2 linked regions of the Roseiflexus sp. RS-1 genome follow. The protein of the gene in region 2 interacts with the protein of the main gene of each other region in a pairwise test. Links are inferred from orthologs where the notes say so. Each region holds a gene or a part of one and is shown on either strand. Other genes may lie near its edges.

Region 1 (15,708 bases), 1.1 Mb from region 2 along the record:
CCCGGAGCAACAGGCGGCAGTCGATGCGCCGCTGCCGCTGCTGCTTGCGGCTGGACCGGGTACCGGGAAGACGCGCAGCATTGTGGCGAAGTATGTGTCACTGGTGCATCAGGGGGTCGATCCGGCATCGATCCTGGCGCTGACGTTTTCGAACAGGGCGGCGGAGGAGATGCGCGAGCGGATCATTGCTGCACTGCGTCAGGCAGCGCCACGCCTTGCCGGACGTGTGGAGATCAGTACGTTTCACTCGTGGGGACTGAATATCCTGCGCATCTACGGGGCGCGACTGGGGTTGCCGGCGGATGTGCGGCTTCTCGATACTGCCGATCTCTTTCTTCTGCTCTCGAAGCGCCTGGACGATCTGCGCCTGGCGTATTTCAAAGACCTGCGCGAACCGACCCGTCATCTGGTGACGATTATTCAGGCGATCAGCCGGATCAAGGATGAACTGTGGTCGCCGGAAGAGTTCGCGCGTGCGGCGGAGCAGGAAGCGGAGCGTCTGATCGGACAGGCGGAGCAGGATCATCCTGGCGCTTCGCGCAAAGCCACCGAAGCGCGCGAGCGCGCGGTGCGACGGGCGACCGCGTTACGCGAACTGGCACAGATCTACCCGCGCTACGAAGCGATCCTGCGCGAGGCGGGCGCACTGGACTATGGCGATCTGATTGTGTTACCGGTGAGGGCGCTGCACGATCCGGCAATCGCTGCCGATCTCCGTCGGCGTTACCACTACCTTCTGGTCGATGAATTTCAGGATATCAACTACGCTTCGGGCGAGTTGATCCGGCTGCTCGATGGTGGACGCGGACGGGTGTGGGCGGTCGGCGATGCCTGGCAGAGCATCTATCGCTTTCGCGGCGCATCGGCGGCCAATCTCGATGAGTTCCTGCACCATTACCCGACGGCGCAGGTTCGCTATCTGACGCGCAACTACCGCTCGTTGCAACCGATCCTCGATGCCAGCGCCGCAGTGATGGTCAGCGATCCTCGCGCTGCAACCCGTCCGTTGCTGCAGGCGCAACGCACCGGCGGCGGTCACGCAGTTATCGAACTAGTTGCACCGCACAGTCAGGATGAACATACAGCAATTGCGCACGACATTCTGCGCCGGGCGCGATCCGGTCGAGGCAGGGGATTGCCGCGCTGCGCCGTGCAACCGTGGATGCTGCACTGCCGGAAGATGCGACGTGCACTGCGTCGTCCACCCCTGTTCATTCGTCGCTGGCGTTTCCACGACCATGCAGTGCTCTGCCGCACCCACGAACAGGCGAGCGCAATTGCTGCTGTGCTCGAAGCGCACGGCATTCCGGTCGATCATCCGGGCAACGTGTTCGAGGCGTCAGAGGTGAAGGATGTCCTGGCAATCTGCGCCCAGATTGGATCGACGAACAGCGCCGGTCTGCTGCGAGCGTTGACGATGCCCGATCACCGTCTTGATCCCAACGACCTCAACCTGCTTGTCAGTCTGGCGCGACAGACGCAACAGGCGCTTCCACGCGCCGCTCGCGATCCGGCGGTTCTTGCGCAGTTGAGTGAAACCGCCCGACAGACGCTCACACGGCTTCAGACTATCGTCGAAACGCTGGAGAGAGAAGCGGATGTCTGGCACGCGCTGACGACCTATCTATTCGAGCAGAGTCAGGCGATGCGGCAACGGTTGAACCGCGCTGCACGGGGTGAGTATGCCGCACAACGGGAACTTGCCACACTCGGTCAGTTGATTGCGATTGCGCGCAACTTTGTGCGTCTTGCAACACCGGAGGAGAGCGGTGCGCCGCACTTCATCGCCTACATTCGCGCATTGCGCGCTGCCGGTGTGCAACCACGACCGTTGATCGGCGGGCAGGCGGATGCCGTGCGGGTCATGACCGTCCACGCTGCAAAGGGGCTGGAGTTTCCAATTGTGTATGTACCAGGATTGCAGGAGGGACGCTTCCCGGCGCGGGGCAATCAGCGTGGATTGTCATTGCCTGCCGGTCTTATTCGCGGTTCGATCGAGCCTGAAGACCAGGAGGAGCGCTACCTTCTCTACGTGGCGATGACTCGCGCACGTGACCGGTTGGTGCTCAGTCGCGCACTGACGCGGGGCAATGGCGAGAGAGCAGCGGAACGTTCTTCGTTGTTACCCGGCGATGGTGACGGGAATGGCGCACCCTGGATCGTTCGATCAGTCATCGGCGGGGCAACCTGTCCGAATCCAGCGCCTGCGATGCGGCTGCACGACACACCAGCGCCGCGTATGCCGTTACCGGCTTCGAGTATCGATCTCGACGGTTGCAAACGGCGCTTTCTGTATCAGTACGTATATCAGTTGTACGACGATCTTTCGCCGTTTTTACGTATGCATCAGGCAATCCGCGAATGCGTCAGGACGCTGACGGAACAGGCGCGTGCGGGTGTTCTGCCTGCCGATGACGATGCAGTACGATCGCTGGTATTCGGTCAGTTGCAGCGGTACGAACTCGACACGGTGCTCTACGCCGAAGACTATGCCACCGAGACGTTACAGCACGTTCAGGTGGTGTGGAATGACCTGCGAAGCGGGCGAATCGCGCCTGAGCGGGTAGACCGGCGCGTGCTGGTGCGGCGACCGGCTGGGGTGATCGAAGTGCGGATTGATCGAGAGGAGACGCAGGACGGAGTGACGCGGTGGGTATGGGTGCGGCCCGGTGCGCCGCGTGGCAATGATCATCTCTCGGAGCGTATGATCCTGTATGCGCTGGCGCGTCAGGAGGTGGGTCATCCTCCTGATGAACTTGCGATTGCCTTTACGGGAACAGGCGAGACAGTGCGGGTCACGCACGCTGAGCGGGTACTGGCGAACCACACGGCAAAGATCGACCGTCTGCTCGAAGCGATGCACGAGCGGCGCTGGGAACCGTCGTTTGGTTCACAGTGCGACACCTGCCCTTTCAACCTGATCTGTCCGGTATAAACGTTCAACGCTTCCATTATGGCGCCGGTGCGATCCGCAGTGCGAACGCGCCGACGCCCTCATTTTTATCGCTGCCGACGATCAAGCGGTAGACGCCGGTTTCTGGAAGGGTCTGCTCTCCAGGATCGCCGCACCCCAGACAGGTGCTGAACACCTCCGCCCCGGAAGGTGCGCGCAGCGTCATCGTCAACTGCCCCACTGCCGGATCGCGTCTGGAGACCGTTACGATAATTTTCTGACCGGCCTGCGCCTCGAAAAGATACACATTTTTAGCGCCGGGGGTTTCGATGCGTCCGGCGCCTGGCGCCGGCTGGTCACCATCGATCACGGCATCGATGTCGATGGTGAACTCTCGTGGCGGCGGCAGGTCATAGACGCCCAGTTCGTATGCGCCGGTCGCGGCATCCCGTTCGCTGCCGACCACCAGGGTATACTGACCTGAGCGCTGCAAGGTGTGTGCACCTGGATTGCCGCATCCCACTTCAACCTTCAACCTTCAACCCTCTCACCTCTCACCTCTCTTCACCCCCTCCAGTAGCGCGGCGCAACCCCTTCATCCAGGTCAACATCGGCCAGATTGGCGATGGTCAGTTCACCGCGCATATCGAGATACTCGACATACGCTCCGGCTTTCTGCAACGCCAGCAGTTCCTCATACCCGTTGACGCCCGGGTAGAGTGCGGCGGTGAGTTCTGCGATCGTGCGCGGTTCGCGGCACAGGGCGCGCACCTGCTCAAGTCGCTGCTCCTGCGCATCGATAATGCGCACAATCCAGTCGTGGATGTGATCCATTGGGGCGCCATGCCCGCCAAGCGCCAGGCGAATGTCGGGCAGCGCATCGATCAGACGCAATGCCCTGAGGTAGTGGTCAAGACCGGTAGAGAGGGTAATACTCTCCGGCGGCAGGAAGATCGACGTCTGCGGCAGGACGTGGTCGGCGCTGAGGAGCACATCGCCAATCTGAAGGCAGACCTGTCCCGGACAGTGACCGGGGGCGTGGTAGACTCGGAAGAGGTCATCAATCACATCTCCTTCACGAAACGTCGTGGCGACATCGACCGAACGGAACAGGTTCTTGCTCCAACCGTACAGGTGCAGCAGGATCGTCTGCTTTGCGGATGACACTCCGGCGCGGCGAAGGAATGCGGCAAGAGCGCGGCGCGCCAGAACGAACCGCTCCTCGTGATGTGTCAGAACGCGTCGGTCGAGTTCATGAACGGCGATCGGCGCGTCGGTCAGGCTGCGCAGCGCCGTCAAACCGCCGTAGTGGTCGATATGGGCGTGGGTGATAATGACCCGACGCAGATCGGTCCAGGTCAGACGTTCATTCCAATCGGAACGCAGTGCAGCGAAGGCGGTGCGCAGATCGGCATCACTGTCGCCTAATCCGCTGCCGGTATCGACGAGTGCTGCATAATCGCCTGCAATGACCACATATACATTTGCTGTCAGGTTCGGAAAGACACGGATCGGCAGGCGATAGATACGGACGCCGCCAGGCGCTTCGTGACGGGTAATGGTCTCAGGGGACACGATGACTCTCCTCCAGACGGGTAGACAGAGCAGATGCCGCTGCGGCGAGCGGCGCAAGTCCGGCGCTGCGTGCAAGACGAGCGGCACTGCGCAGATGCGCCAGTACCGGTGCAGGATCGCCGAAGTCACGTTCGATGCGGGCAACTTCGATGACGGTGCGGACATACTCCGGCAGGAGCGCCCGTTGCACCGTGTAGTGGAGGGTGTGCAGCAGCATCGTCCGCGCCCCCGGCAGGTCGTTGCGCAACGCTGCGAGGCGTGCTATACCAAGGTGCGCGCTGACATAGATGAAACCGTACAGTTGATGCGGCGCTCGCAACGCCTCGTGAAAATACGCATCGGCGCCGGTCAGGTCGCCGCGCGCCAGCGCTACCATGCCCATCCCCACGACCACACTGGCGCGGTGCGACTGAAATGCCGCTACGCCAGCGAGACGCGCTGCCATTTCAACAAAGCGTTGTTCCGCCAGCGCCAGGCGATCATCGATCAACCAGAGGAAGCCCTGATGGATGCGGGGCCAGATCGAGGCCCATGCCGCTTCGGATGCTCGCGCGGCGGTTTCCAGGCTGCGCTCCAGCCAGATAGTCGTTTCGTCAGGCTTGCCAGCGAGCGCGTTCAGGTGCGCCAGTTGCAACGCCGAGACGACGGCGGCCGGCGCCTGACCGGTTTCAACCGCCAGCGTATATGATTGTGTCAGACAAGGGCGTGCGTCGCGCAGCAATCCCTGCATCAACGCCGCCCATCCGATCTGGAACAGCGCCGCTGCCGCTTCGTCCGGTCCGAGCAGTTCCGGCAGTTCTTCCGCTGGATTGCCTGGAACAGGAGGGGCCGGAGTGAATGACGGGAATGTCCGCCAGGACGCATCAACATCATTCGAAGGAAGCACATCGGCGTGCTGGACGCCCTGTTCATCTGTTTCACGTGAAACAGTATCCGCCTGGACGAAAAGCGGATCATCGACCCTGCTGCGACGGTCGCGCAGGGAAGCGCGTGAGCGCTCGGCAGCGGCAGGAAGCGGATCGGGCTGCAGGATCAACGCCGTGCGCCAGAGCATATCAGCAATCGAGGGGAGCGGTTCGACACAACCGCCTTTTTGTGTGCGCGCTGCATGCGCGGCGCTGATTGCAGCGGCGCCCGCCAGATCGCCCATCAGCGCACGCAGCAGCACCAACCGACGCGGCGCAACGAGCGTTGGCGGCGTTACACCACGCTGCGTCGCCCAGCGCTCATAGCGCGCAGAGGTTTCTTCCAACCCGTTCCAGTCCAGCAGCGTCTCGCACGTCAGCAACCGTCCGGCAAAGGCGCGTTGCATCATCTCGACCGGCGCCTCAGCGCCGAGACGTTCGCCCGCTTCAATAGCGGCATCATAGTGGTGCAACGCATGACGATACCCGAACGCGCGCCGCGCATGATCGCCAGCATCAATCGCATAGCGCAGCACGTCGCGATCGGCAGAACGCCCAGCCTGGCAAAAATGATAGGTGATCTCGGCAGCACGCTCCGGTCGATGCCCTTCAAGCGCTGCCATCGCGGCGCCGATCCGATGGTGCAACCGCCGACGCTGCGGCGCAGAGAGGGTGGCCGCGATGATCGAGCGCACCAGGTCATGGTTGAACGCAAGGTGCGTATCGTCATTCTCAATAAGTATCTGACGCTCAAGCAGGATCTGCGCGGCTTCGAGCGCATCCGCGCCCCCCAGACGTTCGATCAGGTCGAGTGACGCCGGACGACTGATCAGCGCCAGATGCTCTGCCAGATCGCGTGCGTGCGGCGGCAATCGATCAATGCGCGCCCGCACCAGTTCACGCATCTGCGGCGCTTCGGTCGGATCGGGAAACGGCATACCTGCTTCGAGGTCGGGCAGCAACGCAGCGAGCGATGGCGCCCCGCGACTCTCCAGTAATGCCTGGACTGTCACCATCAATGCCAGAGGATTGCCGCCGGTGCTGGCGACCAGTTGGGGCGCCAGATGTGCGACCCGCCCGATCTCAACTCCGGCAAGTCCGGCGAGAAGTTCAGCAACTGCCGATGCATCGAGGCGACCCAGCACCAGCGGACGCAGGATCATATCGCGTCCCAGGGTGCGCAACAGATTGTGGAGCGCCGGGTTATCACTCAGTTCATCGGCGCGGTATGCCAGGATGAGCAACAACGCCCGGCGCGACGCCTGACGGGCGAGGCGCCCGACCGTCGCCAGCGTTGCATCGTCCGCCCACTGCGCATCATCGAGCGCAACGACCAGCGGGAGTGTGCGCGCCAGCGCAAGCGCCAGTTCACACAGACCGTCGATCTGTCGGTTACGCCGTTCCTCAGGCGGCACATCCGACAGTTCAGGCAGATCCGGCAACCGTTCCCGCAACACCGGAAAAAGATCGGCGATCTGCGCCAGTGCAAACTGCGGCAGTTGACGAAGACGATACTCCGGTACATTGCGCAGCAAGGGGCGCAGCATCTCTCCGACCGCAGCAAAGGGCAACCCCTGATCCAGCGGCGTGGCGCGCAGTTCAAGCGTAAATGCGCCCCGGTCGGCGGCAGTGCGCAGCGTTTCTGCTATCAGGCGCGTCTTCCCAATCCCCGCTTCACCGACGATGGTGACCATTCCGCCGCTACGCCGATCAAGATCGGCGAGCCAGCGGTGCAATAACGCCAGTTCCTCCTGACGTCCGACAATCGGCGTTGCTGCCGATCCCGGAGAACGTTGTCCGGCACGTGGACTGCGCGGTTCGATCCGCTGTCGATCATGACGGTTTTCGTGCGATGAGGAGACCGCAGCAGGCGCATAGGAACCAGGATCGCCGCGCAGGATCGCCATATGCAGCGCCTGTGTCTGAGGCGACGGCGCAGCGCCCAACTCGTGGTCCAGCAGATGACGGTAGCGCTCGTAACTCTGAAGCGCGCCGGCCGTGTCGCCTGACCGCGCCTGTGCCAGCATCAGGATGCGCCAGAGCGGTTCGGTGAGAGGCGCAATGGCAATGCCGCGACCGGCAAGCGCCGCCGCAGCCATCGGGTCGCCGCGGTCGAGTTTGATCTCCGCCACACGACGGAGCGCGTCGAGGTAGCGTGCACGCAACCGCTCACGCTCCATCGCCGCCCACGCCAGTTCCTGCTCATCTTCGAGAAAGTCGCCGCGATAGAGCGTAATCGCCCGCTCCAGGTCCGCCTCACCCTGCTCCATCGAACCGGTCGTCTGACCACCGGCGAGTGATTCGGTCAGCGTTAGAAACTCATCGACATCGATCCACGCGCCGCTCTCTCTGTTCCAGGCATACCCGCCGGAGCGGGTCAGAATATACCGGCGTGAAGCGCGGTCAGCCTCTGGTTCCAGCACACGACGCAGGTTGCTGATTGCGCTCCGCAGGTTTACCGATGCGCTGGCGCTGTCCGAATCAGGCCACAGCCATTCGCACAATCGCCCGGCAGCAATAACCCGCCCCCGGGTTGCAGCGAGAATGGCAAGCAGACGCTGCTCCTGCCGGGAACGCCAGACGGAGTCGGGTAGCGTGCGATCACCGATCTGTACGGTCAGCGCGCCGAATAACGCAATCCTGAGCGGCGCATCCATGCCCGTCTCCCTACCGCAATGTCATAATGCAGCGCATTATGAGTATACCACGCCCGTCGTGCGTTCGCAGAGAATGACAGACGCGGGATGCAGGCGGAGTATAACGCACCGGAAGACGCAGCGCAAGGCATCGGCTGCGGCAGGGTGGCGGGGTGGCGGGATGTGACGCAGGGAAGCGATAGATGTACCCCTGCTGCCAGTGCGTACACGATTTATGCCACACCCGATGAATCAATTGACATTGACGCTGTTTCTTTCCCCATGCTATACTATCAGACAAATTTGCTCATCCAGAGGAGTGGAGGGACCGGCCCGATGAAGCTCCGCCAACCCGTAGCCACTGGATCGAGCAGCCGGTGCGATACGCGCCGCTTCTCGACACTGGCAGGCTATAGGGTGGCAATTCCGGCAGCGCAGGCTGGAAGATGAGTGGTGATGAGGCTTCCGGAACCTCACGCGGGCGCGTGGGGTTTTTTGCTGCACAAGCGAGAAAGCGCAATCATCGCACCCGCCAGCCCGATCATCACGTGCAGACAGTTCGGATATGAAGTATCACGAGGTGTTTCCTTGAAGAAGCCAACCTACCTTGAAGCCCTGCGCGAGCGCGTCCTGATCTACGACGGCGCTATGGGCACCAGCATCGATACATTCCATCTCACGGCTGCGGACTATGGCGGTGAAAACACTTTCGGCGCCCGCGATTATCTGGTGATGACTCGCCCGGATGTCATCGAACAGATCCACACCTCGTTTCTGGAAGCAGGCGCAGATGTGCTCGAAACATGCACGTTCCAATCGACCCGCATCCGGCTTGAGGAATGGGGGCTTGCCGATCAGACGCATGCGATCAATGTCGCCGCTGCGCGCCTGGCGCGGCGCGTTGCTGATGCGTTCGAGGCGCGTGATGGTCGTCCGCGTTACGTCGCCGGCTCGATGGGACCGACCGGCAAGTTGCCCTCTTCCGATGATCCGTCGCTCTCTGATATAACGTTCGATCAACTCTCCGATATCTTCTACGAACAGGCGGTGGCGCTGATCGAAGGCGGGGTCGATGTGCTGCTGGTCGAGACGAGCGTTGACATTCTTGAAGTGAAAGCAGCACTCGACGGCATTCGTCGCGCGAAAGCGGATCTTAACCGTCCTGATGTCGCCGTGCAGGCGCAGGTGTTCCTCGATCTCTCCGGCAAGATGCTGCTTGGCACCGAGGTGCCAGCGCTCGTTGCCACCCTGGAAGCGATGCCGGTCGATGTCATCGGGCTGAACTGTTCAACCGGTCCTGAACATATGCGCGAGGCGATCCGGTATATGACCCGCCACTCGCGCAAGCCGATCTCCTGCATTCCCAACGCCGGTCTGCCGATCGAGGTGAATGGCGAGACGGTCTATCCGATGGAGCCGGAGCCGTTCGCCCGCATTCTGGGGGAGTATGTCCACGAGTATGGAGTGGCGGTCGTTGGAGGATGCTGCGGCACCCGCCCGGCGCACATTCGCCGTTTGCGCCAGGTAGTCGGCGCGGCGACGCCGCCGAAAGTGCGTGACATCGAGTACATCCCCAGCGTCTCGTCGGGGGTGCGCGCGGCTGCATTGCGCCAGGAAGGGACGTTGACCATTATCGGCGAACGGGTCAACACCCTCGGTTCGCGTAAAGTCAAGCGCCTGCTGCTGAACGATGACTACGACGGCGTGCTTGAAGTCGCGCGCGAGCAGGTCGATTCAGGATCACATATTCTCGATGTGTGCGTGGCAATGACCGAGCGATCCGACGAGCGTGAGATGATGGTCAGACTGTTGAAGAAGTTGACCATGAACATCGAACTGCCGCTGGCGATCGATACGACCGAAGCCGATGTGCTCAATGCGGCGCTGGCGATCTACCCCGGTCGCGCGATTGTCAACTCGGTGTCGCTCGAAGGCGGTCGTGGCGATAAGATTGACCGCACCATGCCGCTGGTGGCGCGCTATGGTGCGGCAACGATCGCCATGACCATCGATGAAGAAGGTATGGCGCACACTGCCGAACGTAAACTGGCAATCGCCCGGCGTATCGCTCAGATTGCGCAGGACGAGTACGGCGTGCCGCCCGAAGCGCTGATCTTCGATGTGTTGACTTTCCCTATCACGACCGGTCAACCCGAGTTGCGCCGCGCAGCGATCGAAACAATCGAGGGTATTCGCCTGGTGAAGCAGCATATTCCCGGCTGTTTCACCACCCTCGGCGTCAGCAACCTGAGTTTCGGCGTCGCACCGTACGCGCGTGCAGCGCTCAACTCGGTGTTTCTGAAACATGCAGTCGATGCCGGTCTCGATACGGCGATCATCAATCCGGCGCATGTGATGCCGTATGCCGAGATTCCGCCGGAGCAGATCAGGGTCTGCGAAGACCTGATCTTCGACCGCGACGAGCAGGCGCTGGCGCGGTTCATTCAGTTCTTCGAGGAGCACGGATCGGCAGCAAAAACCGAGCGCGTCGATCCGACGGAGGGGATGACAGCGGCGCAGCGCGTCCACTGGAAGATCGTGCACCGCAAGAAAGAGGGCATCGAGCAGGATATCGATACGGTCATCGCTGAACGCATCCGCGAGGCGGAGATGCGTGCAGGCATCCACGATAGCGCCCTCGATCCGGCGCATCCCTCGCGGGAGGCGATCTTCGCCTCGCCCTTCCGCAATAGTGCTGCGGTTGATGTGCTCAACACTGTGCTGCTCCCTGCGATGAAGGAGGTCGGCGACCTGTTCGGCGCGGGTCAGTTGATCCTTCCCTTCGTATTGCAGAGCGCCGAGGTGATGAAGAAAGCGGTTGCGCACCTGGAGCAGTATCTGGAAAAACTCGAAGGGGTCACCAAAGGCAAGATCGTCCTGGCGACGGTGTACGGCGATGTTCACGACATCGGCAAAAATCTGGTTCATACGATCCTTGCCAACAACGGGTATACGGTGTACGACCTGGGGAAGCAGGTGCCGATCAACACCATTATCGAGAAGGCGGTCGAAGTCAACGCCGACGCGATTGGTCTGTCGGCGCTTCTGGTGAGCACCTCGAAGCAGATGCCGCTCTGCGTGCAGGAATTGCACCGGCGTGGTCTCAAGTTCCCGGTGCTGGTCGGCGGTGCGGCGATCAACAAACAGTACGGGCAGCGCATTCTGTTCGTTGATGACCACACTCCTTACGAACCTGGCGTCTTCTACTGTAAAGACGCATTCGAGGGTCTGGAAACGGTCGACGCTCTGGTGGATCCGTCCACCCGCGCAACATTCATCGAACGCACGAAAGCGGAAGCAGCTGAGGCGCTCGGCAAGAAGCAACGCGGTCGCGTGGCGCTGGCGGAACTGGGGCGCGCAACATTGAGCGATACGGCGAAGGTGCGCTCGGCGGTGCGAACCGATGTGCCGGTTCCGACGCCGCCGTTCTGGGGTGCGCGCGTGTTGACGCGCATCAAACTGGCGGATGTGGTCGAATGCCTGGATCGCAATGCGCTCTACCGGCTTCAGTGGGGAGCAAAGAATGCGAAAGGCGAAGAGTGGGAACACCTGAAGGCGGATTTTGATGCAAAAGTGCGCGATCTGATCCGCGAAGCCGAACGCGATGGCTGGCTCGAGCCGAAAGTGGTCTATGGCTACTACCCCTGCCAGAGTGACGGGCACGAGGTTATTGTCTACGATCCGCCATCGGTGCTCAACGGCGCCCAGCCGCGCGAACTCACGCGCTTCGTCTTCCCGCGTCAACCGGAGCGTGAACGTCTCTGCCTGGCTGACTATTTCCGTTCACGCGAGAGCGGCGAGTACGATGTGGTTGGGTTGCAGATCGTAACCATGGGGCGCAAAGTCGACGACCTGACCGAGACGTTGCAGCAATCCGGCGATTATTCGCGTGCGTACTTCATCCATGGGCTGGGGGTATCGCTGGCGGAGGCGCTCGCCGAGTATACGAACCGTCTCATCCGCCGGCAACTGGGGCTGAAAGGAACCCAGGGCAAGCGTTACTCCTGGGGGTATCCCGCCTGCCCCGACCTGGAAGAGCACGAGAAGTTGTTCAGGGTGCTTCCAGCGGCTGAGATCGGCGTGACGCTCACCGAAGCCTGGCAACTGGTGCCGGAGCAGAGCACGGCGGCGATTGTGATCCACCATCCTGAGGCGAAATACTTCTCGATCGGCTCTGCCCGCGAACGCGCTGAAGAGGATGTCGCCGAAACGCTGGCGTAACGGGTGTCTGATGATTATTCGAATCTTCGCGCTCATCGCGGCGCTGACAATCCTGGCGGCATGCAGTGCACCGGCGACGGTCGTTGAACCCCGCGCCCGGCTCGCCGTCGCCGAAGCAATGGCAGGCGGCAACGCCGACGGCTTCGCCCGCGCGACGGTGCCGCGTCCCTTCACCTTCCCCCGCGACCACGGACCACACCCGGAGTACGCCATCGAATGGTGGTACTACACCGGCAACCTCCAGTCAGTCGAGGGGCGACGCTTCGGCTTTCAGTTCACCATCTTTCGCACCGGACTGATGCCTGGTGAAGCGGAGCGATCGTCGGCGTGGGCTTCCAGCAGCATCTACATGGCGCATTTCGCCCTCAGCGACATCAGCGGCGGCAGGTTCTATGCCTTCGAACGGTTTAGTCGCGGCGCAGCCGGGCTTGCAGGGGCGCAGAGCGAACCGTTCCGCGTCTGGCTCGAAGACTGGAGCGCCGAAGGTCTCGGCGCCGATGGGACGCCGATGCGCCTGCGCGCTGCTGAAGATGGTGTGGCGCTCGACCTGACCCTGACAGCCGGCAAACCTCCGGTATTGCAGGGAGACCGCGGTTTGAGCCAGAAGAGCGCCGAGATCGGCAACGCATCGTACTACTATTCCTTCACCCGCATGCCGATCAGCGGAACGGTGCGCATCGGCGAAACGCTGTATCAGGTCAGCGGATTGGGTTGGATGGATCGCGAGTGGAGCACCAGCGCGCTTGGCGAGGATCAGGTTGGCTGGGACTGGTTCGCGTTGCACCTGGACGATGGACGCGACCTGATGTTCTACCGCCTGCGTCTGCGCAATGGAGGCATCGATCCATACAGCAAAGGAGTGCTGGTTGATGTCGCCGGGAACGCGCGGCGTCTGAATCACGATGAGGTGCTGGCAGAACCCCTCGATTACTGGACAAGCCCGCGCAGCGGGGCAACCTACCCGGCGCGCTGGCGGCTGCGCGTGCCCGATGAGGCGATTGACCTGACACTGACGCCGCTGCTGGCGGATCAGGAACTGCCAGTCACCGTCGTCTACTGGGAAGGAGCGGTTGCAATCAGTGGCAGCGCCGCAGGCAGCGGGTATATTGAGATGACCGGGTATACGCCGCAAGACCGGTAAAGTAACGAGCGATCCCGAACCGGACGGAAACACACCATACGTGTCGGCGACATAGCGCCTGTTTGATCTCGGAGAGCGCACATCGGAGGACGGAAATCTGTTTTGTGCTGATGGCGCATCGGAATGCGTTGTTGTATGTTTGCGTCTCCTGAATAGGTTATTCTCCTGCAGAGGCGCAGCGGACGCAGCGGGCAATAGATGGCGCTGCGCACTCTGCGTCCTGGTGGTGCGTTTTTGCGGTAGAGTCATGGGTATGCTGTACCGTGATTGAAGCGAACAGGAGTCTGCGTGGAGCACCGTCTGATCTGCAAAGTCTACTACGAAGACACCGACGCCCTGGGCGTCGTTTATCATGCCAACTATCTAAAATACATGGAGCGAGCGCGCAGCGAGTATGTCGAACGGTTCGGCAAGCCGATCTGGGAGTGGAATCGGTTGGGATACTACATCGTCGTCTATGCGATGAACATTCGTTTCAAGCGCGCTGCACAACTCGGCGACACGCTCGAAGTTGTTTCCGCTTTCAGCCTGCAATCGCCGTACCGTGGGCTGTTCAAGCAGCGCGTCGAGCGCGATGGACAGGTGTGCGTGGAAGCCGACGTGGAACTGACCTGTCTCGATCCACAACGCAACCTGCGTGAGTTTCCGCCGGAGTTTCGTTCCGGGCGCGCCTGAATTTGTATTTTACCCAGAGGTGTGCTATATAGTTATTACCTTGATTGCTCGTTCATGTTCGTACAGATGCGTGCAATGAGCGCGTATCAAGGCGCCTTCAGTTCAAACCCGGCATTGGCGCCTGCCGTCCAGCGTCCAGCGCCCATCTTCTCCAGTTGACGGTTGACCGTTCGTCATCTCGACGCCACGACGATACGCGCGCAATTCAATGGCATCCATAAACCAGGCGTGCGGACGCATCTTCGCCCGGCGCACCGGGACCAGGCGCACTCCCGTTTCCGCCAGGATGTTCGCCGCATCAGCGGCGCTGGTGCGGCGACCGTAAGGGCGACCGTAAGGCGGTAAGGGCGAATAATTATTCGCCCTTACGGTCGCTCCGCCCAACAGCCGCGCCCCGGCGGGCAGTCCATACGCACCCCCCCAGTCCCCTCCGCGCGCGGGGTTTAGGGGCGGACAGAACGGATGAGCGCTTGCGGCCTTGGCCCTGGTCGGACATGACCGTGAGCCTGGAACCTTCTATGATAGATGTACCACCAACTATCGCAGAAGGAGCCAGACTCATGTCCAGCATACCGCACCTGACCGATGCTGTCGAGACGCTGCTGCGCGCTGGCGACGACCCGTTGCCGCGCGCCACCCGCCAGCGGCTGGCGCTGTTCGTGGTCGGCGTCTTGCTGGCCGGGACGGTCGTCCTGCGGCGGGTCGCCACGACCCAGACCCACATCGCGCTGGGCGCCGCCCAGGCGGCCAGTCACGAACGCCGACTGCGCCGCATCGTGAATGATCCCCAGTTGGGGGCAGCGGCGCCGATGGACGGGCGGGTTGTGCGCCGGGTGCTGCAGCGGTTGCGTCCCGACCAGCGGGTCTGGCTGATCGTCGACGAAAGCGGGCACAGCGATGTGGTGCGCACGTTGGTGGCGGCGCTGTGGTATCGCGGCCGGGCGCTGCCGTTGGCCTGGGTGCGCTGGCCCGCCCAGCAGCCGCATCCGCAGGCCTCTTGGACCGATTGCCAGACCCTGCTGGCGCAGGTGGCGGCCATCCTGCCGGCGGGACCGTCCGTGACGGTGCTGGCCGACCGTGCCTTCGGCTGCCCGGCCTTCACGGACCTGGTGGCGGCTCACGGCTGGCAGGATCTGGTGCGCGCCCAGCGCCAGACCTGTCTGCGCCACGACGACGGCCGGATGCAGGCCTTCAGCACCCTGATCCCACAGGCCGGCACGCGCTGGTGCGGGCGTGGCCAGGCCTTCAAGAAGCAGGGCTGGCGCCCCGTCAGCGTGGTGGCCTCCTGGCGGGTCGGCTGTCCAGAACCGCTCCTGCTGGTGAGTAATCTGCCGCCCGCCTGGGATCTGGTGCGTCCGTATCGGCGACGGGCGGCAATCGCGGCCTTGTTCCGCGACTGGAAGACCAGCGGCTGGCAATGGGAGGCCAGCCAGGTGCGGGACGTGGCCCATCAGTCGGTGCTGGTGTTGGTGCTGGCGCTGGCGACGCTGATCACGCGCTGTCTGGGGGAGGAGGCCGCCCAGACCATCCTGAATCAGCCGCCCCGCGCGGGGCGGCGGCGTCCCTGGCACGCCCGCGACAGCCTGTTTCGTGGGGCGCGACCGGCTCTGGCAGCGGCTCTGGCAGGACGAGCCGCCAGCCATCACCTGGGAGTTGGTCCGC
Region 2 (15,568 bases):
GTGGAACGGAAACGGTTGACAATCTGCCTGCGAATCCCCCCCCTTTCAACCCACAAGGGGAGAAGGGGGTTGGGGGGATGAGGGGCAAAAGCGCACGGGAATGCAGAAAACCGCTCATCTCTCCCAAGAACTCTACCTTTGAGAACCCGCAATACCCCCTGCAGTGCGACAGAACTTCAATTGACAACTCACCGCTCCTGGATTAGACTCACAGCATCCTGCTGCACTCTCCGCGATACTGCAATGGAGCAACCCGATGAACCTGAGCGATTACACGTTTCAGCCAGACCTGGCGCGCGCCACGACGATTCCGGCGCGCTGGTATATCGATCCGCAGATGCTGACGATCGAGGAAGAGCGTATTTTTGGGCGCACCTGGCAACTCGTCGGGCGGACGGAGCACGTTCGTAATCCGGGCGACTACTTTACCTGTTCGGTTATCAACGAGCCGCTGGTCGTCACCCGCGACACCGCCGGGAAATTGCACGCCTTCTACAACGTCTGCCGCCATCGCGCCGGTTCGGTCGCTGAGGGATGCGGCAATCGCAAGACACTCCAGTGCAGTTACCACGCCTGGACATACAACCTTGATGGGACGCTGCGCTCGACGCCGGAATTCGAGGGGGTGGAAGATTTTGACCGGGCGGATTATGGTTTGCGCCCCGTGCAGGTGGATACGTGGGGTCCGTTCGTCTTTGTGAACCTTGACATGCAGGCGCCGCCGTTGCGCGAGGTGCTTGGCGCTATTCCTGAAGAGACGGCGAATATGCCACTGGAGCGCATGGGGTTCTACAAGCGGGTGGATTACGAAATTGCCTGCAACTGGAAAGTGTATGTCGATAACTATCTGGAAGGGTATCACATTCCGGTTGCGCATCCGGGGTTGTTCAAGGAAATCGATTACAAACAGTACCGTGTCGAGACGTTCCGCTACTACTCGAAGCAGCACGCACCGATCCGCGAAAATCCCGATTCGCTCTACCGGCGGCACCTGGAAGAAGGCGCGCCCGCGCAGGCGCTCTACTACTGGATCTTTCCCAACCTGATGCTCAATATCTATCCGGACAATCTCCAGATCAACATCATTCTGCCGCTGGGACACGAGCGAACGCTGACGATTTTCGAGTGGTATGTTCTCGATGTTGATCGCCCCGAAGTGGCGGAAGAGTTTCACCGCTCGTTCAAGTTCAGCGACGTGGTGCAGAAGGAAGACATCGAGATCTGCGAGGCGGTGCAGAAGCGGCTGCGATCACGCTCCTACAACGTTGGGCGCTTTTCGGTGCTCCGTGAGAACGGCGTGCACCACTTCCACGGATTGCTCGCCGAATATCTGCAGCGCGCCTGATTACCCGAACAGCAGGTCGGTCGCCACGTTCCAGCCGGGGATGACCTGGCTCGGAATGACCGCCTGCCCGCGATAGACGTGTTCGGCGCGGTACGCCCCGCCGACCAGGGTGAGCAACTCAACCGCGCGATGCCCTGGATCGGCGATCCAGTATTCGCGGATTCCGGCGGCGGCGTACAGGTCGCGCTTCTCGCGCCGGTCGTAACTGGCGGTGCCGGGTGAAACCACCTCCACCACCAGGTCTGGCGGTCCCACGATCCGTTGCGTCGTGATCGTCGCGGCGCCACCGTTCAGAATGACCACAACATCTGGCTGGACGACGGTCACCGGACTGAGTTCGACATCGAGCGGCGCTGTGAAGACCCGGCCATGCCCTGCGGCTTCGATGAAGACGAAAAAGTGGTGGGCAATGCGCAACGCTGCAGCCTGATGTTCCGGGTTCGGGGCAGGCGCCATACGCAGGTCTCCCTCGATCAGTTCATAGCGCTGCCCGTCCTCCGGCAGGCGCTCATAGTCGGCCACCGTCCACCGTCCGCCGGGAGGTGGCGGCAGATGTGCAGCCGGTCCTGCCACAGGAAGAATGTCAACCGTCATAGACGCCATCCAGTCACAGGGATATGGTCTTTCCACGGGTTGCTCGCCGAATATCTGCAACGTGCGTGATTATCCGAACAGCAGGTCGGTCGCCACGTTCCAGCCGGGGATGACCTGGCTCGGAATGACCGCCTGCCCGCGATAGACGTGTTCGGCGCGGTACGCCCCGCCGACCAGGGTGAGCAACTCAACCGCGCGATGCCCCGGATCGGCGATCCAGTATTCGCGGATTCCGGCGGCGGCGTACAGGTCGCGCTTCTCGCGCCGGTCGTAACTGGCGGTGCCGGGGGATACCACTTCCACCACCAGGTCTGGCGGTCCCACGATCCGTTGCGTCGTGATCGTCGCGGCGCCGCCGTTCAGAATGACCACGATATCCGACTGGACGATGGTCACCGGACTGAGTTCGACATCGAGCGGCGCTGTGAAGACCCGGCCATGCCCTGCTAATTGCACACATTGCATCAGGTGATAGAAGATCAGCCCACTCGCAGTCTGATGTTCCGGATTCGGGGCAGGCGCCATACGCAACTCTCCCTCGATCAGTTCATAGCGCTGCCCGTCCTCCGGCAGGCGCTCATAGTCGGCCACCGTCCACCGTCCACCGGGGGGTGGCGGTAGATGCGCAACCGGTCCTGCCACAGGAAGAATATCAACCGTCATAGACGCACATCCGGTCGCATAGGGAAGCTCTGCGACCCTGAATCCACACCATCTGCCACATTGTAGCACACGAACCTGAAACGGAAGAGGAGCCACTCTCAGGCGGGTAAGGGATTGCTACCCGGCTGAGGGCGCTGCCGCCTGTTCGTCGGCAGTCCGGCGTTTGGGAACGAAACGCGCCAGGATGATTCCCAATTCGTACAACAGATACATGGGAATGGCGAGCAGCAGCAGGTTGTAGGGATCGCCGGTGGGGGTGATGAACGCGGCGATGATAAAGATAATGACGATAGCGTACCGTCGTGTCGATGCCAGGCGTGCGGCAGTGACGACGCCAAGACGCGCCATCACATACACGATTGCGGGCAACTGAAAGATCAGCCCATTCCAGAGGAGAAGCGTCGCAACGGTGCCGATGAAACTATCGACGCGCGGCTGAGTGATAATCGTCGTTCCATCGACGCCAAAACCGAGGAGAAAGCCAAGCGCCGCCGGGACGGTGAAGAACCAGCCAAACGCAACGCCTGCAATGAACAGTTCGGTGACAAACGGGAGCGCGATGAACAGCACGCGCTTTTCGTGCGGGAGCAGGCCGGGCAGAAAGAATGCCACAATCTGATAGAGCACGAAGGGCATGGCCAGCGTGATGCCGACCACCAGCGCCATACGCATATATGCAAAGAAGACTTCGCCGGTATCGATACCCTGCAACTGCGTGCCAGGCGGCGCCAGGTGGCGCACCAGAAAAACCGGCAGCGCTTCGCCCAGTAGCACCGGACTGTTCACGATCCAGAACCCGATCATCGTTCCGATAGCGATCGCAACCAGCGATTTGACCAGCCGATCGCGCAGTTCCAGCAGATGAGGCACAAACGCACGCCACACATCGCCAATACTGGTGAACTCGGTCAGGCTCGACACTGCCTCCTCGCCGTCCGCCGGAACGTCGTCCTTAATGAAGATGCGCACCAGCAGGATAACCAGCAACGGCAGGAGGATAAGGACGGTAAGGACAGTGACGATAATGATCAGTTGGGTCGATGTGAACTCCATAGGTTCGCTTGCTCAGGGCAACGCCTCGACGCCGCGCGGCGGCGCCGGGGTATCATCAGGCAGCGCCTGTTCATCGTTCGACGATACTGCACCGTTGTGCAACGTTTCAGCATCACGCGCTCCGTTGAGCGCGACGGTTTCGCCCGGTGATACAGAATCGATATGCGCCTGATGGCGTTTCTCTTCCGCCATACGTTGCAGCAGGATCACACGCAGGCGGGCAAGTTCTTCTGCGATGGACGCCACCTGGCGGCTCAGGTCATCGATCCGCGCCATATCGGCGGCAAATGGCGAGTCGTCGGTCACGACGCGCGCCGGTTGCGCAGGCGGTTCGATGCGCGCGCCGCGCGCGACCGTTTCACCACCGGCAATCGTTGGCGCTGGCGGCGGCGTTGCGGCCTGCCGCGCTTCCGCGACTTCGGCAATACGCGCGCGGCGCGCGCCGATGGGACCCGGATCGACATCGAACTCCGGCAGGACGGCGCTTGCCGGTTCCTGAACGGGCGGTGCAGATACAGGAGCGTTCACTTCGGGCGCAGGCGGCGCAATCGATGGCGTGTCGGTGGATTGCGCGGTAGTATCAGGGAGTTCGATTTTAGACACAGCGGCGGCATCCTGCGCCGATTGCTCGACCAGCTTGCCAGCGTCCGCCAGATCTGAGCGTACACTTTGCAGATCCTGCCGCACACTTTCGACTTCGCGGGTCAACTCAGCGCGGATCGCCTGCAACTCACTCTCGAGTTCCGCCCGCGCGCGCAGTACAAGCGCCGCATCCGGCGAGCGCTGGATCCAGTCGCGCACCCGTACCACGAATAGACCGGCTTGACGTGCAAACTCAGGCAGGCGCTCCGGTCCAAAGACCAGCAGCATGATCACCAGGATCAGCAGGATTTCGCCAGGACCAACTCCTAAAAGTTCCATCGTCTGCTTCCCTGCGCCACGCGCAGCCCGGTACGCACAACAACGCCACAGCAGACCGCACAACGCCAGACTGGATCATCGGACTGGAGAATGGAGCGGCCCGCTGTGGCGATATTCGACATAAGCACGCTCAGGCCGCCTGCAACTTCTGCTCGATATAGTTCAGCGCGTCCTGCACCGTCATGATCTTCTCGGCATCCTCATCGGGGATTTCGACGCCAAACGCCTCTTCGAGTTCCATGATCATCTCGACCAGATCAAGCGAATCGGCGTTGAGGTCTTCGGTAAATCGCGCCTCTGGCACGATCTTGCTTTCATCGACTCCGAGTTGTTCTGCGACGATTTTTTTGAGCCGAGACTCCATTTCGGGCGAGGGCATGCATGTTCTCCTTTCAACAGCCATGATGAGCGAATGATGTGATGAATACGAGCCTATCCTTTGCGCCGCTCGCGATAGCGACTGACGACCGTGCCGAGGACGCCGTTGACAAACCGGCTCGAATTATCGCTGCCGTACTGCTTGGCCAGCTCCACCGCCTCGTTAATGATCGCCTTCAGCGGCGTTTTTTCCTCCTCATCGATCAGCGCCTCAAAGAGCGCAATTCGCAAAATAGCTTTATCGACGCCGGGCATCTGACTGACGGGCCAGTTCGGCGCAGTTTCTTCGATAATACGGTCCAGATATGACGCATGCTCCCAGGCGCCAAAGACCAGGCGCCGCAAAAAACGCTCCCCCTCCGGCGGAAGGCGCTCCTCTTCAAGGCGACGCGCCACGACCTGATCCGGCGAATGATCGGTCGCATCCAGTTCAAACAAAATCTGTAGCGCGATTGCGCGCACCCGGCGACGTAAACTAGCCATGGTCGCGTGTCTTTTCTACCGCAGCAACATCCACAATCGAAATGTTGACCGCAGCAACGTCCACACCGGCCAGTTCCCGCAGCGCAGCGGCAACTGCAGCCTGCGCAGTCGCCGCGACCTCTGCCAGACGCTTCCCCGCAGCGGCAACCACTGTGCACTCAACCGTCACTCCTGCTGCGCCAAAAGCAATCGCCGCACCTGGACCGGCGGTGATCGTCGGTCCTTCCCGGACAGTCGGCGTACCTGCCAGTCGGACGATGCCCGGCGTTTCGCGGAGAGCGGCGCGCGCCAGCGCGAGCAGGACGGGCGCAGCGACCGTCACTTGTCCCGACGGTTGCGACACGATGCGTATTTCCTCCCCGTGCATGCGCTTCGACGCGGTATTCTACCGTCTTTCAGGTTCACCGTCAAGCACAATGCTAGTTCATGACCATACCGCCATCGACGGTCAGCGTTTGACCGGTGATGTATGCGGCCGCGTCGGATGCCAGGAAGCAGACCAGATTGGCTACGTCCTGCGGCGTACCGAGGCGCCCCAGTGGAATGGCTTCGAGAATGGCGGCGCGTACCTGTTCGCCGAGCCCGGCGGTCAACTCGGTTTCGATATAGCCAGGCGCCACTGCGTTGACCGTAATGCCGCGCGACGCCATTTCGCGTGCAACCGCGCGGGTGAAGCCGATGATCCCGGCTTTTGCGGCGGCGTAGTTGCTCTGCCCCGCATTGCCGATCAGTCCCACTACCGACGTGATGTTGATGATGCGCCCGCTGCGCGCCCTGGTCATTGGTCGCAGCGCGGCCTTCGTGCAGAGATAGACGCCGCGCAGGTTGGTGTCGATAACGGTGTCGAAATCGTCTTCTTTCATGCGCAGCAGCAGTGTGTCACGGGTGATGCCAGCATTGTTGACCAGAATATCGACCGTGCCATACTGATCGAGCACCGTCTTGAACAATCGCTCGACATCGGCGGATACGCTCACATCCGCCTGAATGCTGATCGCTGCGCCATCGGCGGCGGTAATCGCAGCGACGGTTTCGTCGGCTGCGGCGGCGTTGCGCTGATAGTTGACGACGACCGTTGCACCGGCGGCGGCCAGGGTCATCGCAATCGCTCGCCCGATCCCGCGCGATCCGCCGGTGACCACCGCGATCCTGTCTTTGAGAGAAATCTGCATCGAACTGCTCCGAATCAGTCGGTCACTTTTCGGCGATCTGATACAACGTTGCGCCGTCGATCAGCACAACAGGGCGATCCTTTGCCGCTTTGATCGCGCCGGGTGTAAACTCGGTCGAGGTGATAACCACCCCTTTGGAGCACCCTTCGCGCTTCATCTCCTGGATCAGGCTTTCGACGGCTCCAGGCGCCACTTTATCGGCGACCGACAGGCGCAAATGCCAGGGTTCTTCTTTATATTCCATCCAGATATCAAGATATTTGTCTTTGTGCAGGAAGCGGTAATCTTTGAAGGTAAACCCCTGCTTTTTGAACAGATTGTTGACGTAGTAGCCGAGTTGGGGCAATGATAGCCCGCGAATATCGTCCGGCTCACGAATCGCGCCCGGTCGTTCGAGGGCGCCGCCACGCTGCTTGATCTCTTCACGCAGTGCACGGTTGCGCTCTTCAATGCGCCCGGCTGTGCTGGCGCCGAAGGTGCAGAAGACGATCAGCGAAAAACCGAAGAAGCCGCTGAGCACCATCCAGGCGTCCCACGGCGGCGTTCCCGGTTCGACCATGCCTGCCCCATTGACGCCAAACTGGGTCTGGAAAATAAAGAACCAGAGGGTTGCGGCTGCCACCAGCGACGCCAGCGCACCGGTCAGGAACCCATGCAGTGCATAATGACCGGGAACATTCCGCGCCAGCAGCAACCCGACGCCAACCGGGACGATGCCTGCCAGGAATCCGGCAAACCCGCCCACGGTGAGTGATAACGGCATCAGTATGCCGCCAGCGATCCCGTACAGCAGCACCATGATCCAGCGGATCTCGCGCAGCCCGGCGCTCAGTTCGCCGAAAAACCGCGTGATGGGACTCGCCCGGCGTTCTTCAGGAGACGATGGTTGTGGCTGATCGGACACGTCTATGCTCATCTGTTCCGTCTCTTTCAATGTCCCTGCCCCAGCAATTCGTCAACCGCTTCGCGCAGTTTCCCAATGTCGGCAAACGAACGATAGACCGAGGCGAAACGAATATAGGCAACATCATCGATGGCGCGCAACCGGCGCATGACCATATCACCGATCAGCGATGACGGCACTTCCGGCTCGTCGCGCGCCATGAGTTCGGCTTCGATGTCGTTCGCCAGCGCTTCGAGCGCCTGTGCCGGAACGGGGCGACGGTAGCATGCGGTGCGCACGCCGCGCATCAACTTTTCACGGTCGTATGGCTCGCGCTCGCCATTCTTTTTGACGACCGTAATGCTGACCATCTCGACACGCTCGTAGGTGGTGAAACGCCGCCCGCACGCTTCACACTTGCGCCGTCGGCGGATCGTTTCGCCATTGTGGAGTTTGCGTGTGTCGATGACGTCGCTGTCGGGATGCTGACAGTAGGGGCACCGCATCGGTCTTGAACCCTGGTTGCGCTCTGTTCCTTTCCTTCGACGAGGCATTATAGCATACAACCGGCGCACGGCGCAGCGGAAGGAAACCGCCGTGGCACGTGAGCGCTGCTTGTCAGTGGTGGTGAATTGAGTAGACGGACGATGGTCGGAAGACCGTAGAGCGCAAACGGCGCGGTCACACCCATCTTCCTGGACGACGTGGTACAATCCGGTATGGAAACATGCCCATTATGTGTGCCCGGAGGAGTTGACGTGTCACGATTGCCGGATCTGGATAAGCAGCAGATTCGCGAACGCGCCGGAGCGCAATCCTGGACACGCGGGCTGGCGTACTTTGCGCAGGGAGCAGTCCGCCAGGTCGTCTGGCGGGAGGGAGTCCTTACCGCTCAGGTCGTCGGTTCTCACCACGAACTGTACCGTGTGACTGTTCGCTTTGACGCGCAGGGCGCCATCATCAACGCCGAATGCACCTGCCCGTATGACTGGGGCGGCGATTGCAAGCACATTGTGGCGACTCTGCTGTACCTGCTCAACCGACCCGAGCAGGTGGAACAGCGACCAGATCTGACCAGCCTGCTTGCCCCGTTGGACGCCGAACAACTGACCAGACTCGTGGTGCAACTGGTTGCCGTGCATCCCGACCTGATCGACGATGTTGAGGAATTGCTGGCGACGCTCGCAACCCCGTCCACGAGCGCCACTGTGTCTCTGCCGGTCGATCTGGCAGTGCTGCAACGTCGGATCAGAGCCGATATGCGTCGCCTGCTCAGAGACTACGATACCGGTGACTACTATGAGGATGTCATCGATCTGGGAGAGGCGTTGATGCCCGCAATCGAGGTCGTCGGCGATCTTTTGAGCGCCGATGATGCACGTGGCGCCCTTGCCGTTCTGGAGGCGGGAACGATTGCCTGGCTGGATGGATGCCAGTGGATCGACCACGACTCCATGGGTGACGTGATTGGGTTCGCCAGCGATACGCTGGCGACGTGGGGCGAGCTATGGGCTGAAGCGCTGCTCCGCGCCGACCTTGAGCCGCAGGAAAGCCAGCGCTGGGCAAGAACGTTGCAGACGTGGAATGATGCTCTGGGGGGCGGATATGCGCTGCTGATCGCTGCTACGGCCGCTGAACAGGGCTGGCGCTATCCGCCTCTCGTCGCGGCAATGCAGGGTCACCCTGGCGAGCACGGCATCTGGGAAGGAGATCGCCCCAGGTTCGCCGACAAACTCGTGACCATTCGCCTGCGTATCCTGCAAGCGCGCGGCCGCTATGAAGAGTATCTCAACCTGGCGCGGGCTGAGCGGCGATTCCTCGATTATCTGAAGATGCTCGTGACCCTGGGCAGACGTGAAGCAGCTGCGGCGGAAGCGCGCACGTACCTGACCGATCTCGGCGACATTCTTGCCATCGCGCAAACCCTGATCGACCACGGTGACGTCGAAAAGGCGCTCGATCTGGCAACCCATGGACTGACCCTGAATGCGCCGCACCGCCAGAGAGAAGGTCTCGCCCGGTGGTTGCGTGATGAAGCAGCCCGCCATGGACGCCGTGATCTTGCGCTTCACGCTGGCTGGATCGCACTTGGCGCGTATCCCCTGGCAGAGCATTATCGCTGGTTACGAACATGGTTGCACGACGAGTGGGATCGTCATCGTGAGCAGGCGCTGCAAACGGTCGAACTGGCATCCGCCAATATTAATAATATTGATGAGCAGGTGGAGATCTACCTTATGGAGCAGATGTTCGATAAGGCGATGGCGCTGGTTGAGAAAAATCCGTGGTCGAGCAAACTGGGTCAGGTCATCGATGCTGTCAGGGCGACCCATCCTCGTTGGGCGTTTGAACAGTGCTATCGCCAGGCGGCTGCGATCATGGACAGGGGGCTTGCCTCAGCGTATATCAACGCCATTACGTGGCTGCGGCAAGGACGGGACATCCTCCTCGTAAGCGGTCAGCACGATGTCTGGAATACCGTCTTGAACGATCTGATCCAGAAACACTACAAGAAATACAAATTGCGTCCTATGCTGGAGCAGTTGAGACGGTAACGTTGGAACGCACATTCCAACGCGCTATTATGGTCTTTGAATACATAGTCCGCTCTCTCCCGTGCAGGCGGGCTTTGTCCTGCATAGTCGAGGGCTTCTCGTAGCCGATAGCCGATGGTCGATAGCCGATGGTCGATAGTCGATAGCCGATAGCCGACAACCGAATGGTTAACAGGGTCACCGTTGGAGTTCGCGTGGCGCGCAGGCGGGCTTCGCATTCCATAGCCGAGGGCTTTAGCCCGACGGCTGGCGCGGGATAGCGGATTTATTTCTCAATCTCCATTTTAGTGGCGCCGTCACCGTCAAACTGTCAACCGATGGTGCATCAACTACGAAGAAACCGGTTGTCGGGAGGGCGCGCACCCCACGACATGTCCGACGTTCAACCTTGCAGATACCGCACCCAGCACAGCAGCAGGTACGCGGCTGCGGTGTTGCGGGCGATGCCGGAAGGTTGTTCACCTGCGCCGCCGTAGAGACGAAGGGTGCTGACGATCACCCGTCCATCGCCCCACGTCAGTTCAGCAGCATAATCGTGAACCGCCGCCGTCCGGGTGTCGATCCGGCGCAGGATCGGGCGGCTCAACCCGCCGAGCGGTTGCGTATCGAGCGCATGGTCGGTTGCGCACCCAAAGAACTGCAATCCGGCCCATCCATCGTGTGGGAAGTCGCCCCACGCCGGATGCGGCTCACAGAGTCGCAACGCTTCGCGCCAGAACGGCATCGCCGCCGTTGCAACCGGTCCTGGAGGACCGTCGCCGTCCTGGATCAGCACAACACGCCCTCCGGATCGGGTATACGCCGATAATGCGCGCGTCCAGGCGCTGGCGACAACAACAAATGTCGATCCGCGCAGATTGATGCGCGCTCCCGCGTCACCCCGCAGATCGCCATGCAGGACTTCCACTGCCTGCGGCGCAAGACGCGCCAGGTCGCGCAGCCGTCCTATCGGATCGTAGAGTGCGACATGCTGCACGGATGCCCAGAAATCGGCGGGGAAGAACCAGAGTGACCACGCATTTTCTGTCTGTTGGGCGCCGACGCTCAGCGTTACCTGCAAGGTTGCACGCAGTGGCGCGCTCACGTCGGGCGCAGTGAACTCCGCCACGCCGATTTCGCGCACCTCTCCCGGCATCAGGTCGCGGTCGGTCGTTACTTCACCGGACGCGAACGGCGGTCTGTCGTCGAAGGCAATGCTCCAGACCGCGCGCGCCGGCCCGCTCTCCGCGCCGTAGTGCGACGCGATCAGATGTGGACGGACGAGCGCGCCGGCGGTGTAACTCCAGACATCCCACCACGCCACGCGATCGCCGCCGCGCACCCAATCGCGCCGCCGATCCCACCCGATGAGCGCCACCAGGTCGCCGTTGAAGCGTCGAAATTCGGTGGGATCGTATTTGAGCGCTCCGGTTGCGTCCCACATACCGGCGCTGGAGATCGGCGTATCCGCTTCACCGGTGATGACATAGCCGGAAATTTCGCGGTAGGCGCGTGTCAGTTCGACCGTCCACTTGCGGTGAAGCAGTCCATGGGCGTAGGAAATGGCTTCGAGTTCGGCGCTGCGCTCCCACAATCCCTGGGCGCGCAGCCGTTCCTCAAGGAAGGGCGCTTCGTTCATCCAGCGTGCACCGGTCGGGTTGATCGTCTCATCGGCGCTCAACCACCAGGGACGCGAACCATCAACGTTGCGGTAGCGCCGCAGATCACGAAAGGTGTCATAGTCGCAGTATTCGCCGAACAGCCAGGGGTGCGCCCCGCGCCAGCGCGGTGTAAAAGCGTCGAGAAGACCGCGAAAGAAGTGCAGGTCGGCATAGAAATGGTAATCGTAGTACTGAGCAAACTCGTTGAGCAAGCCGCCATACGCCTCGCCTGAACCGCTGTTATCGCGCACCAGCGCCTCGCCGCACATACTGCGCGTCATTGCGTACAGCGAGCCAAGGATGTCGGCGCCGACGTCCTTTCCCAGTTCACACCCCAGGCTGTAGATCACGACCGACGGATGACGGCGCGCCTGGCGGATCAGGCGTTCGTATTCGACGTACACCTGCTGGCGAAAGTGGTCGGTCACGCGGGGCAGCCACATCGGCAACTCGACCCACACCAGCATGCCCATTTCGTCCGCCAGATCGAAGTAGTACTGCGGCGGGAACCACAGGCAGCACTTGATGCCGTTGTACCCCAGGCGCTTCAGGCGCTCGAAATCGACGCGCACCCGTTCCACGCCGGGATTGGGGGCGAATGTTTCCCAGCGCCATCCCCACGACAGGATCATGCGCGGGTAGATTGGTTTGTCGTTGAGCCGCAGCATTGTTCCGTCCGCCTCGAACGAGCGCAACCCGAAGCGCAGTTCAACCCGGTCGTCGTGACCAGCGCGCAGCACAGCGCGGTAGAGCGCGGGGTCGGCGGGCGACCAGGGGCGCGGATCAGGAATAGGACCGTTCATCCGCAGCATGTAGCGTTCTCCAGTCGGCGTGTCCTCACGCACGGCATCTTCTTCGGCAGACAGAATGAACCCGCCGTCGGGTCGGTACAACTCCAGCATTACCCGCGCCGGACCGTCGAGCTCTGCTTCCACGAAGACATACCCATCGGCTGAACCGCGCACCCATGCATCGAGGAAGCGGGTTCCGCCAGCAGCGACCAGCGCAACCTCCTGCCAGATTCCACCGTGGCTATGCCCCCAGACATACGGCAGAAAACCGGCGAGGGTCTCGCGCAGTGGGAAGCGCCCCGGCTGCGACGGCGACTCCGGTCCTCCCGTCAGGCTTGCCGGTTTTTCAACGCGCACCAGCAGTGTGACGCACTCACCGGCTGCCGCTGCATCGCCAAGCGCCAGGTCGAATGTGTCCCACATGCCGGTGTGTGTGCCAATACTGCGCATCTCGCCCGAATCGCGCGCAATGAATGCTTCACAATGGTAACTGACGGCGCCAAAGCGCAGGAAGAGACGACGTCCTGCCAGTTCTTGCGGAAGAACGAATGTCGTGCGATACCACGCCGGACCGGCGCGATCCTTCGGGAAACCGGCATCTTCCCAACAGCCAGGAACGGTGATCGGCGTCCAATCGGATTGATCGTCGAAACGAAATTCCCAGGGACCGGGAAGCGGCATGTGATAGGAAAGCATTGGAACCTCGTATCACAGAAACGGCGCAGAAAGGGGCGCATATCCGCCGGAACGTATTGTACACGATACACTCATACGCAAAGCACGTCGGTTGACCGCTCACTATTCGCAGAAAAAGAGGCGGCAGCACCCACCTGGCAGGATGAGATTACAGGTAGAGCGTTTTCTGGCGTCTCCTGGTCTCGCACTCCCCACGTGGGGCATCAGGAAGTCCAGTTCCATCCTCTCCTGTGCACGCTTACAGGGGTAGATGTTTGGGCAAGCCCCTGCGCGCCATCGCCCGTTTCAGCCATCAGCACGCCCAAACGCCCCCTTCTCCCCTTGTGGGAGAAGGGGGTTGGGGGGATGAGGGACAAAGGCGCACGGAAATGCAGAAAATCGCTCTTGAAAGCCCCCGTTCGTCGGGTCGCCGAATCTGTTCACCGGATTGCGAAGCATTTCTTCGCACGATACGCTGCCGGGTGTATGATAAAGAGTGCGAGGGACCAATGGCGGCACATGGTGCAGCGCAGCACCCACTCCCTCGCGCTCAGGAGGTGATCTATGCGAGCGCGAGTCCACTTCGATGAGGATCTGGAAACATTGACGGCGGAACTGTACAATCTCGGCGATATGGTCATCCAGGCGATCCGGGAGTCATTCCAGGCATTGAGCAGGCGTGATATGCAACGCGCACAGCGCGTGATTGAGCACGATAGGGAGATCAATCAGGTCGAGCGCGACATCGAGGCGCACGCATTGAGACTGATCGCTACCCAGCAACCGGTTGCCTCTGACATGCGTCGGTTGATTGTTGCCATTGAGATCGCTGGCGAGCTTGAGCGCATTGCAGACTATGCCAAAGGGATTGCCCGGATGGCGCTGCGCGATACGCCTGCGCCAGAACCTGCGCTTCCTGCTGAAATGGAACGTATGGCGCGGATGGCGATGGCAATGCTTCAAAAAGCGCTCGATGCCTTCGCTGCCAGAGACAGCGCCACCGCTGAGATGCTTGCTGCGGACGACGATGAAGTCGACCGGCTGTATGAGTGTGTGGAAACGATGCTCACGCACCAGATGGCACAGAACCCTCTCACCGTTGCGTGGAATGCAGGCTTGTTGTTTGCGGCGCACTACCTGGAGCGAGTCGCAGATCGCGCGACGAATATCGGCGAACGGGTGGTGTACCTGGTAAAGGCGCAGGTGGTGGAGTTGAATCCGTGATGGTGTTCACGTCACGAGCCTAACGCTGCCATCCGATTGCGAATAAACATCTGGAGTTCCGCTGCTGTCGCGCCGTTTAGCGAAGGAACCGGCGCGTCCGGCTGAAGGGTTGCGAGTGAACGGAGCAACCGCTGGTATGCGCGACGCGCATCATCGGTGTGACCGGTGCGCTGCAAGATGCCCGCCATTGCCAGCGATGCAAGGTACAGTGTGTGATCGAGATAGATGGCGCGTCGGTAGGCGGCGAGCGCTTCATCGAAACGCTCCTGTTGCTCCAGAATCTGTCCGGTGAGCAGATGCGCCTCAGCGCGCAGCGGCTCACGCTGGATAATAGTCGCACACAGGCGCAACGCTTCTTCCAGATCGCCGCGATCGGCTGCCTGCCGCGCGGCTTGCAGGTCGTCGAACGCCTGAGCGTCGGCGTCGGCGGCCCTCACCGGCGCCGGTTCAGAAGATGACAACGCAACCGGCAGTGCAGGGAGATCTGACGAAACATCGCTGGAAGAGACATTCGGCAGCGAAACGGGCGTGGTGCGCGCTGGCGAAAGCGGGGGAACCGCCGTCTCATCGAAGAGCGGTGCGTTGAGCGGCTTGCGATAGATGACCGTACCCGGACAGTTGATCACCTCGAAACGGGCAAAAAAGTCGGAACGCGCCTCGGCATGCCCGACGATCAGCCAGCCACCGGGGGTGAGCGCCCGATACAGGCGGCGCACAACTGCGCGAATCGTCTCGTCGTCGAAATAGATCAGCACGTTGCGACACAGAATGACATCCTGCATACTTGTGCCGTTCATCACGGCAGGATACTCGTCCTCGACCAGGTTCAGCCGCGTGAACAGCACCTGACGACGGATGTCCGAACGAATCCGCCAGCGCGCGACTTCGACGGGTTCAAAGTAACGATCACGCACTGTCGGCTCTGTCTCGCGAAACGACCACGCGCCGTACACCCCCGCGCGCGCCCGTTCCAGGAATCCAGCATTGATATCGGTTGCCAGGATGGTGATCTGCCAGTTGTCGAAATCAGGAAGCGTATCGCGGAGCAGGATCGCCAGCGAGTACGGTTCTTCTCCTGTGGAGCAGCCGGCGCTCCAGAAACGCAGTGACCGGATCGCCTCCCGTCGGGCTATCAGGTCGGGAATGATCCGATCCCGCAGCGCGGCGAACTGCGAAGCGTTGCGGAAGAAA

What was found.
Region 1: the proteins of acpP (region 2) and ROSERS_RS00335 interact in binary tests that used the Escherichia coli proteins (3 or more experiments, as listed by UniProt). The link is inferred for Roseiflexus sp. RS-1 from one-to-one orthologs.

What each region holds. Positions count from the first base shown.
Region 1 is NC_009523.1:69,676-85,383, forward strand. Bases 12,459-15,352 are described here. They hold ROSERS_RS00335 (YbgC/FadM family acyl-CoA thioesterase), read left to right. Parts: upstream 12,459-13,659; coding sequence 13,660-14,046; downstream 14,047-15,352. Other genes in these bases: ROSERS_RS00330 (lipocalin-like domain-containing protein), read left to right, coding at 12,459-13,371; ROSERS_RS25650 (hypothetical protein), read right to left, coding at 14,149-14,430; ROSERS_RS00340 (transposase), read left to right, coding at 14,607-15,352. Also shown: ROSERS_RS00305 (UvrD-helicase domain-containing protein), read left to right, coding at 1-2,935; ROSERS_RS00310 (hypothetical protein), read right to left, coding at 2,952-3,386; ROSERS_RS00315 (MBL fold metallo-hydrolase), read right to left, coding at 3,458-4,468; ROSERS_RS00320 (BTAD domain-containing putative transcriptional regulator), read right to left, coding at 4,458-8,030; ROSERS_RS00325 (homocysteine S-methyltransferase family protein), read left to right, coding at 8,598-12,230; more of ROSERS_RS00330, read left to right, coding at 12,241-12,458; more of ROSERS_RS00340, read left to right, coding at 15,353-15,708.
Region 2 is NC_009523.1:1,203,427-1,218,994, forward strand. Bases 3,332-6,085 are described here. They hold acpP (acyl carrier protein), read right to left. Parts: upstream 4,956-6,085; coding sequence 4,707-4,955; downstream 3,332-4,706. Other genes in these bases: tatC (twin-arginine translocase subunit TatC), read right to left, coding at 3,332-3,655; ROSERS_RS05075 (twin-arginine translocase TatA/TatE family subunit), read right to left, coding at 3,668-4,576; nusB (transcription antitermination factor NusB), read right to left, coding at 5,009-5,437; ROSERS_RS05090 (Asp23/Gls24 family envelope stress response protein), read right to left, coding at 5,430-5,780; fabG (3-oxoacyl-[acyl-carrier-protein] reductase), read right to left, coding at 5,857-6,085. In the rest of the region: ROSERS_RS05055 (aromatic ring-hydroxylating oxygenase subunit alpha), read left to right, coding at 257-1,345; ROSERS_RS05060 (Uma2 family endonuclease), read right to left, coding at 1,346-1,939; ROSERS_RS05065 (Uma2 family endonuclease), read right to left, coding at 2,009-2,602; more of tatC, read right to left, coding at 2,720-3,331; more of fabG, read right to left, coding at 6,086-6,603; ROSERS_RS05100 (restriction endonuclease), read right to left, coding at 6,632-7,525; transcriptional regulator NrdR, read right to left, coding at 7,540-7,998; ROSERS_RS05110 (SWIM zinc finger family protein), read left to right, coding at 8,251-10,047; ROSERS_RS05115 (glycoside hydrolase), read right to left, coding at 10,430-13,174; phosphate signaling complex protein PhoU, read left to right, coding at 13,718-14,377; ROSERS_RS05125 (CheR family methyltransferase), read right to left, coding at 14,389-15,568. UniProt on the Escherichia coli protein: Carrier of the growing fatty acid chain in fatty acid biosynthesis.